3 regions of the Leuconostoc sp. S50 genome follow, and region 2 is predicted to be linked to each of the others. Evidence: predicted binding sites of a transcription regulator. Region 2 holds the regulator's gene; each other region holds the start of a gene.
The links. Region 2 encodes Rex, which represses fermentation and respiration genes when NADH is low (regulators of the CRP and FNR family bind a similar motif). Its sites were predicted from a motif close to TTGTGAANTANTTCACAA; they were not measured.

Region 1 (3,234 bases), on a different contig from region 2:
CACGTAAGTAATCACAAATTAAATACGGGTTGGTATCCTCCCATGGCTCACGTTACTTTTCCAGCCCGTAAGCAGTAGTTGAGCCAAACAGTAAAAAACATCACAGCATGGATTTTTGACTTCCTAATGTTGTGATGTTTTTTTTATGTCATTTTCTAATTGTTTTATAAAAATTTGAACCAAAATTAACATTTTATTGGCTAATTAGCTTACAATGTATGTGACAACGACTCAGACATTTCGAAGAAAAGAAAGTGTGAAAAAATGTACGCAATAGAGATGAAAGATTATGGCGACGTCGATGTTTTTGCAGAGGTAACAGATGCCAAAACACCAGACATTAAGCCCAGTCAGGTACTGGTTAAGCAACGTGCAACAGCTATTGATCCCTATGATGTAAAGTTTCGTGCAGGTGTCATGGGAACTAGTGCACCAACACCACTGATTAATGGCTCGTCTGTGGCTGGTGACATTATTGCAGTAGGTAGTGAAGTAAGTGATTTTCATGTTGGTGATCGCGTTGCTGCATCACCGCATCTCAAAAGTTACGCTGAATTTGTGGCTGTCAGTAGTAAGCAATTAGCTAAAATTCCAGCTGGTGTGAGTTATGAAACAGCTGCAGCAGTTGTTTTGGGTGGTCAAACGGGTTATCAAATGATGACGAGCGATTTAGATTTACGACCTGGTGAGAGCGTATTGATTCACGGTGGCGCCGGCTCTGTTGGATTTACTGCGATTCAAGTTGCTCAGGCAATCGGTGCGGATAAAATATACACAACCGCCAGTGGGGAATCAGCCGTATTCTTAAAGGCGTTCAATCCGCATTTACATGTTGTTGACTATAAGAAAGAAAGTTTGGCGACTGTTATTAAAGATAAAGTAGATGTCGTGCTTGATACCATTGGTGGTAAAACACTAACTGATTCTTTGAACGTGTTGCAACTCGAAGGTCGACTTGTGTCCATAGTTGATGATAATGATGACCCAAGAGTCACTCATAGTTTTATGAAGTCAAATGGTCAGCAATTGGCGGAATTGTTGCAGATGGTTGCCAGTGGTGATGTGAAAGTCAATATTGCTGAAGTGGCGCCATTTAATGTGATTAATCTGAAAGAATTCCATAGTCGTCAACACGTTTTAGGCAAGTTAGTTTTAAAATTCTCGTAATCCAACTTTTATTTTTAGAAACCGTAGAGGTTCTCTATACATTTGTTAGTGAAACACGTCACTTTATAAAAGAATTTTATGTAAATTTTACATAAAAACTATTTACAAATATGAATTTTATGGTTACAATTTACTTGTAAATAAATTCACATATATGAAAGAGGTTAAACATGAAAGCAGCAGTTGTTCGTGAAGTGAATGATGGGTATGTTGATTTAATTGATGATTGGCAACCACGTGCGCTAGGCTTTGGTGATGCTTTGGTTGATGTTGAATACGTTGGTCTTTGTCACACTGATTTGCACTGTGCTAATGGTGATTTTGGTAATCCAAACGAAATTGGTGAACGCAATGGTCAATTCCGTCGTGTTATCGGTCATGAAGGTGTGGGACGTGTTTCAAAGTTAGGCGAAGGTGCCGGTGATTATCTTAAAGTTGGTGATCGCGTATCAATTGCTTGGTTCTATGATGCTTGTGGTGTTTGTGACTACTGTGTTTCAGGTAATGAAACATTCTGCCGTAAAGTTCGTAACTCAGGTTACACGATTGATGGGGCGATGTCACAACAAGTTGTTGTCAACTCAAAATATGCAGTGAAAGTACCAGAAGGTTTGGATCCAGTTGAAGCAACATCAATCACTTGTGCCGGTGTGACAATGTATAAGTCACTTAAAGTTGGTGAAACAAAGCCAGGTGAATGGGTGTCAGTTCATGGGGCTGGTGGTTTAGGTAACTTGGCTGTGCAATATGCTCATAATGTATTTGGCGCACACGTAGCCGTTATTGATGGTAACGATGACAAGTTGGCTGCTGCTAAGGCTAACGGTGCTGAGGTGTTGGTCAACCGTAAGACCGAAGATGTGGTTGCTAAGGTTAATGAACTAACTGGTGGTGTGCATAACGCGCAAGTAACTGCTGTTAATGATGCAGCTTTCTCACAAGCTGTTAATGTTTTGCGCCCAATGGGTAAGTTAGTAGCTGTTGCTTTGCCACAAGGTGATATGGCACTCAATATTGCTAAAACAGTATTAGACGGCATTGAAGTTCGAGGATCGCTTGTTGGTACTCGTGCCGATTTGAAAGAAGCCTTCCAATTTGGGGCTGAAGGTAAAGTTAAGCCAATCGTCGAAACAGTTGATTTCAAGGATATGAATGATGTGATTGATGAGATGAAGGCTGGTAACATTACTGGACGTAAAGTCTTTGACTTCACAGCACTATAATCAAATAAAAACGAGATACAGAATTTGTATCTCGTTTTTTTTAACTATTGATTTGCCTCAAGTGTGATTAAATTACCTTCGGAGTCATGGATTTTAAAGGCGATTTTATTGCCGAAACGTGGCTCGGGCTTGCCTACAATCGGAATAAAATTATTTCGAAGATGTTGCTTTAACTCATCTTGATGGTCTCTAATCAACATTTCTAGTCGATCTGTTGATTCACCGGCTACAAAAATAATATCATCACCATCAATCATTAAGTGGCGACCACTTGCGTGACCAGATTGTGGTAGGTCGAATACATCACGCCAAAAACGGTAGGCGCGGTTAACATCTTGAGCAGGAATTGTTTTAATGTTGAGTTTTCTTGGTTTCATAATACTTATAGTATAGCTGTTTCACCGGTTTTTTCAACCTTCTCAATGTCATGTTGACGGGTTAAAATGATGTATACAACAGTCATCAATGTCACAATCGCCATGATTAACCACGAGATATTTGGTGAGATCAAATTTGCAATACCAAGGAACAAGAACTGACCAACTGGCGCGCTTGATAAAGCAAATGTATTGAGCAAACCACTGACACTTGCCAGCTTGTTTTGATCAATGCGTTTCATTAAAATAGCACCAAATTTTGGATTGACTTGCGCGTTAAAATAAGCAACGACAAAGGAAATAATCATCCATACACTGCCGTTTGGATAAATAATTGGCACGAGCTCTAAGCCTAGTACGCCAGTCAGCGCTACGGCTAGTAATTGCTTAGTCGTTAGATGACTCAGAAAAGGTATGGGCAGGAGAGAGCCTAACAACATCCCAGTTGAAAAGATAGCGCCAAACAT
Region 2 (3,234 bases):
AACTTGGTAGTCCACGTTCTATTTATTTTGTGACGACAGGTGGCTTTCTTGGCGCGACGCAAATCTTAGATGAGGTTGAAGTTGGTAGTTTAGGTGTTTCGCCTAAATTTCAACATCAAGGCATTGGACAAGCCTTACTGATGGCGGTCTTTGCTTTGCCTAAAACGAAGCGCGTACTTTTAGAAGTAGCTAGCACTAATACAGCAGCACAGGCACTGTATCACAAAGTTGGTTTTCAACCTTATTATCGACGAGAAAAATATTACAAAAATGGTGATGATGCCATTATGATGGAGCGAAAAATTGACTAAAATAATTGCATTTGAATCGAGTGCTGATGAAACCAGTGTAGCAGTAGTTGAAGACGGACATATTGTGTTGAGTAATAGTGTTGCGACGCAAATCAATTCCCACCAACGCTTTGGCGGTATTGTACCTGAAGTAGCGAGTCGTCATCATATTGAGTGGATCACCAGAGTGCTTGATGATGCCTTGGCGCAAGCTCAGGTTAAACCATCTGATTTAGATGCGGTTGCAGTGACTTATGGCCCCGGTCTTGTTGGGTCGCTGCTGGTTGGATTGATGGGGGCCAAAACGTTTGCCTTGGCGCACGACTTGCCAATCATACCCGTTAATCATCTAGCAGGACACATTTCTGCTGCCAATTTTAATCAACCAATCGTATATCCAGCTATGGCCCTGATGGTTTCTGGTGGTCATACTGAATTAGTTTTAATGACATCTGAGAATAAGTTTGAAGTATTAGGTGAAACAAGAGATGATGCCGCTGGTGAAAGCTTTGACAAAGTCGGAAGGCTATTAAAACTACCTTATCCAGCCGGTAAAACCATTGATGAAATGGCACACCGAGGTAAAGCAACCATTAAATTTCCAACGGCTATGGCCCACGAAGATAACTATGATTTTAGTTTTTCAGGATTAAAGAGTGCCGTTATTAATTACGTGCATCATGCCGAACAAAAACAAGAAACGATTAATCAAGATGACTTAGCCACCAGCTTTCAAAATGCTGTTGTGGATGCGTTGATCGGTCGCACGGAGCGCGCATTACGTCATTATCCAGTTAAAAGCTTTGTTTTGGCTGGTGGTGTTGCCGCTAATTCACAATTGCGCGAGTCACTAACGACACTTTTAAATGACTTCAATGATACAATATTTATTCCAGTCCCACTGACATATACCGGCGATAATGCTGCGATGATTGGTGCTGCTGGTTACTGGAATTATAAACAAAATATCTTTGCGGATTTGGATCTTAACACGGATCCAGGATTAGATTTTGAATTGTTACAATCGTGACATCATTGTGAATATTTCACTATCTTTTCGCAAAAGCCTTAAATATATGGTACAATTACTATGCAAAAGTTCACAAGTGAAATTACTGGAGATATATTATGACGCAACAACCAAAAATACCACGCGCAACCGCTAAGCGGTTACCAATTTATTTTCGTTATCTAACTTTCTTACATGATGCTGGTACAGATCGTATTTCATCATCAGAATTAAGTGATGCCATTAAGTTCGATGCTGCGACAATTCGTCGTGATTTTTCTTATTTTGGTGCACTAGGTAAAAGAGGTTATGGCTATGAAGTTAAAGCGTTACTAGATTTCTTTGCCAACGTTTTGGACCAAGATAGTTTGATTAACGTCGCGTTGATTGGTGCTGGAAATTTGGGACAAGCCTTACTTAACTTTAACTTCCATCAGTCTTCAAATATGCGCATTTCTGCTGCCTTTGATGCTGATGAAAAGCGAACAGGCACTATTTTAGCCGGTGTTCCAATTTATAAAATGAGTGAATTGAAGGAACAAATTAGTGCACAGCGCATTAACATTGCGATTTTAACTGTGCCACAAGGTGTTGCTCAAGATATTACAGATCAATTAGTGAGTGCCGGCGTTAAAGGTATTTTGAATTTTACGCCTTTACGTGTCACAGTCCCTGCCAACGTTCGTGTTCAAAACGTTGACTTAACCAACGAATTGCAAACGTTGGTTTACTTCATTGAAAATTACGGTTCAATTACGACAGGATTATAAGTTAAATGACAATTTTAAATTTAGATGATCAAGAAAAAGTCTCAGCATATCAAAAGTTTGTGCGTGAAAATCCAAGAGGACAAGTCACACAAGATCCACTATGGGGTGAATTGAAAGCAAACTGGAACCACGTTTATGTTTATCATGAAACTGATGGACAAATTGATGCAGTTATGTCAGTACTAACAGTTGAGGCCGTCCCTGGTAAAGTTTTAGCTTATGCTGGCCGTGGACCGGTTGCCGATATTGAAGATGTTGATTTAATTAAGGATTTGATTAAGGAAGCTTTAGCAGCCTTACCAGATAATGTCTTCTTGTTGAGAATGGACCCTGAGGTACAGTATTCTGACGAGTTGAATCAAAAATATCTTGATGCAGGTTTCCAGACACGTAATACGCAGGTTACACACATGCATGGCAATATTCAACCACGCAAGAATGTCGTCTTATACTACGATGGTCGCGGTGAAGGTGCTATGCCAATTACAAATGAAGATGAATTGATGTTGCACTTCAAGCCTAAACTTCGTAATGATATCAGACGTGCATTTCGCGATGGTGTGACAATTACATTTGGCGATAGTGAAGATGATATTCGAGCACTATTTGATACCTATGTGGCAATGGCGAAAAACCATGGTATTACCCACAGACCACTAGATTACTTCCTTCGTATGCAAAAATTATGGGCAGGGACAGGATTATTCCGAGTCTATTTGGCTCATTTTGAAGGACAAGTGATTGCTGGTGGTTTAGGCTTTGCTTATGGTGATGAAATTTGGTACATGTATGCCGGTTCTTATCGCGAATTTGGCAAACATAACGCACCCGCTGCCATTCAATATGAGATGCTTAAATGGGGACTGTCGCTTGGCAAAGTCGAATATGATTTTGGTGGCATTGGTGAATTTGATGTTTCTGATGGGCTTTATAAGTTCAAACATGAATTTGCTTATCATGATCCTAATGCTGAATATATCGGTGAACTTGATTGGGTCGTTGACGAAGAAGGTTATAAAGATTACCTCAAACAATTTGATTGATTATAAAAATTAGCGCCGGCAGGCGCTTTTTTGGTATAATAATAAAGTTTTAAGCAAACAGCATATAAATTACATAATACTGCGACTCTATCACCTTTTTAAATTAATATACTGACTAAATT
Region 3 (3,234 bases), on a different contig from region 2:
CAAGTTAAAGCGGCAGTCGATGCTGGTGCAACACTTGCGTTTGGTAGTGTCGAACAGAACTTGCCAGCTGCACTGTTTGAGCCAGTTATCTTGACCAACATTACTAAAGAAAACCCAGCATTTTATCAAGAATTCTTTGGTCCAGTTGGACAAGTATACAAAGTCAAGGATGAAGAAGAAGCTATCGCTTTGGCTAATGATTCGCACTATGGTTTGAGTGGCGTTGTGTTTGGTGGTTCGGCTGAACATGCAACTGAAGTTGCATCACGACTAGAAACTGGTGCAGTCTTTGTCAATAGCTTTGGTGGTACATTACCTGAATTGCCATTCGGCGGTGTTAAAAATTCCGGCTATGGTCGCGAACTAGGCCGCTTTGGTATTGAAACATTTGTCAACAAAGAAACAATTGTGACGAAGCATGAACCAATTGATTTGGATGATGTATTCGGTGGGTTCGTTTAAAAATTTGATCAAAAGAAAAGCTTTTAATCTCTTATTGTTGAAGAGATTAAAAGCTTTTTTTAGAATTCTTGATAACTGGCAGGGTCTTGGTTATTAGTTCGACCATCAGGTTTTGACAGTGCGTTAATACGTGCCATGTCGTCTTCCGTGATGTCAAAATCAAAAATATCCAAGTTGCTAACTTGACGGGCAAAGTGAGTGGCTTTTGGAATAGGGAGAACACCAAGCGATACTTCCCATTTCAAAATCAATTGACCAACATTTTTGTGATATTTTTTAGCGATATCAACTAGGGTTGGGTTAGTCAATAAATCGCTTGCTCGGCCTAGGGGACTCCAAGCCTCAGTTAAGATATTGTGTTTAGAATTATACGCACGCATTTCGGCTTGATTAAAGAAAGGATGTAATTCGATTTGATTGACTACGGGTAAATGACCCGTTTCTGCTTGTAGCCGCTCTAGATGTTCAGGTAAGAAATTGCAGACACCGATTGATTTTACCAAACCAAACTTCTGTGCTTGAATTAGCGTATCCCATGCTTCAACATAATGATCATCAATTGGGTTTGGCCAATGAAGCAGGTATAAATCGAAGTAATCTAATTTTGAACGAAACAAGGACTCTTGAATTAAATCAATCGATGCTTGTTGGTCACTATAATATTTACCTGGTAACTTGGAAGTGATAATCAGTTCGTCACGAGAGACGTGAGATGCCTTGATGGCTTGACCAACAGTGCCCTCGTTTTGGTAGTTGAAAGCAGTGTCTAATAAACGATAGCCAGCTTTAATTGCTGAAGTGATAGCGTGAGCACCCGTGATACCGTTTAATTTATAGGTACCAAAACCAACTGCTGGTAATTGTTGTCCGTCACTTAATTCATGAAATGACATTTTCATTTTCCTTCTTTCTTAATTGATAACACTTACATTAAACGATAACTACAGGCGATGCAAAAATATTGCTTGTAAAATATCCTACAAACATAGATGGTAAGTGTGAGTTTTAGTTGTGTTTAATCACTATTTTTAGGTGATTTTTTACACAAAGAAATATAATAAGCGTTATAATATTACTAAAGACATATAGTCTTGAAAAACTTACTGTCATCAAAGGAGACATAATAATGAAAGCAGCTGTATGGCATGGTGTGAAAGATGTTAGAGTCGAGGATGTTGCGTTAAAGCCAGCAAAGTCCGACGAAGTTGTTGTACGTGTAGCGTATGCTGGAATTTGCGGCAGTGACTTACATGAATATTTGGAAGGACCCGTCTTTATTCCAGTTGATGCACCAGACATATTGACTGGTGGGCAAGCGCCATTGACAATGGGACATGAATTTTCTGGTGTCATTGAAAAAGTTGGTACTGATGTTACCAATTTTAAAGTTGGCGATCATGTTTCAATTAATCCAACAGTGACTAAGGGTATTTCACCTGATAATCTTGATGTTTATGATGGCTATAGCTTCATTGGTTTGAGCACAGATGGTGGTTTCACTTCGTTCGTCAATGTCCCAGAAGAAAATCTATATCATCTTCCAGAGGACTTTTCACTGAAATTAGCTGCCACAATCGAACCAACGGCTGTTGCTGTTCAAGCCGTTAAAGAAGGTGATTTGCGCTTTGGCGAAAAGGTTGTTATTTTTGGTGCTGGACCAATTGGTGTGTTAGTTGCTGCGGCTGCAAAAGCTGCTGGGGCAACTAAGATTGTTGCGGTGGACTTGTCAGAAGTTCGTTTGAAGAAGGCATTGGAAATGGGCGCAACAGATGTCATTAATCCTAGCCAAGTCCCAGACGCAATTGCTGCGATTAAAGAGATTATTCCTGGTGGTGCAGATGTATCATTTGAAGTTGCTGGCGTACAACCAACGTTCGAACAAGCAATTGACGCAACACGTCCACGTGGTAATGTTGTGATTGTTTCAATTTTTGCTAAGCCAATTAGCTTTGATCCAATGCAATTGATGAACGCTGGTGTCAAGTTGACCACAACGATTGCTTATTCAAAAGAAACGTTCCAACAAACAGTTGATTTAGTAAGCAGCGGTCAAATTGATGTTCAACCAGTTATCACCGATACTATTGAATTAAATAATATTGTTAATGATGGTTTTGAAGCGTTGACACGTGATAAGTCACAAGCTAAAATTTTAATTGATTTGAATCAAGCATAATTTAATATGTCTTAGAGCACACGGTAGCGTGTGTTTTTTTTGGTGAAATAAGACCGTTGTTACCGAACTGTTTCGGCGACTAACGTGTCGCACAAATGGGTCATTATCAGGGCTGTAGCTCAGTGGTTGTTTCAAAGGCATCATCCCGATTCCTAACTGATCGCATGATAGTAATTTAAAAAGAGCCCAAATTTTGTCGTGCTTGAACAATTTTGGGATTTGATTCAATGGTACGACCATGCATCAATATTTAGCATTGCTCATCAGATTGACGCTTGTGACGAAGGCCTTTTGATTGCGTGTGCCACGATTTCTTTATGGTTGTTTTAGACAATTACCATTAAAATCGTTCAGGGTTTTCAATATAAGAGAAAAAAGAGTTCTTGATTTTTCAAGAGCTCTTTTATATGTTAATCATGTTATTTTTTATTGTAGTATGACAGTATTCTATTAAATAACTGAGTGGTATCAGTATCATTTAAATATTCTGTAATGTTATAGGTTTTTTTTATTTTTTTTTCATTATTATTATAAACTCCGGTTAGAAAGAGTTGCCACAATTGTTGATTGGTGTTGAGTGATATTGTCTTCATTTC

Region 1: a site for Rex is predicted at 1,302-1,319, ahead of adhP (alcohol dehydrogenase AdhP). Genes of this name have one in related genera too.
Region 3: a site for Rex is predicted at 1,428-1,445, ahead of IAE53_RS02910 (2,3-butanediol dehydrogenase). Genes of this name have one in related genera too.

Annotation. Positions count from the first base shown of each region.
Region 1 is NZ_JACVUE010000003.1:65,084-68,317, reverse strand. Features, by position in the region: gene IAE53_RS04220 (ABC transporter substrate-binding protein) at 1-11, shown strand, start outside; gene IAE53_RS04215 (NADP-dependent oxidoreductase) at 265-1,167, shown strand; gene adhP (alcohol dehydrogenase AdhP) at 1,338-2,390, shown strand; gene IAE53_RS04205 (VOC family protein) at 2,435-2,767, opposite strand; gene IAE53_RS04200 (MFS transporter) at 2,773-3,234, opposite strand, start outside.
Region 2 is NZ_JACVUE010000004.1:61,571-64,804, forward strand. Features, by position in the region: gene rimI (ribosomal protein S18-alanine N-acetyltransferase) at 1-311, shown strand, start outside; gene tsaD (tRNA (adenosine(37)-N6)-threonylcarbamoyltransferase complex transferase subunit TsaD) at 304-1,320, shown strand; gene IAE53_RS05045 (redox-sensing transcriptional repressor Rex) at 1,419-2,069, shown strand; gene IAE53_RS05050 (peptidoglycan bridge formation glycyltransferase FemA/FemB family protein) at 2,075-3,112, shown strand.
Region 3 is NZ_JACVUE010000002.1:70,417-73,650, reverse strand. Features, by position in the region: gene IAE53_RS02920 (NAD-dependent succinate-semialdehyde dehydrogenase) at 1-462, shown strand, start outside; gene IAE53_RS02915 (aldo/keto reductase) at 522-1,355, opposite strand; gene IAE53_RS02910 (2,3-butanediol dehydrogenase) at 1,589-2,638, shown strand.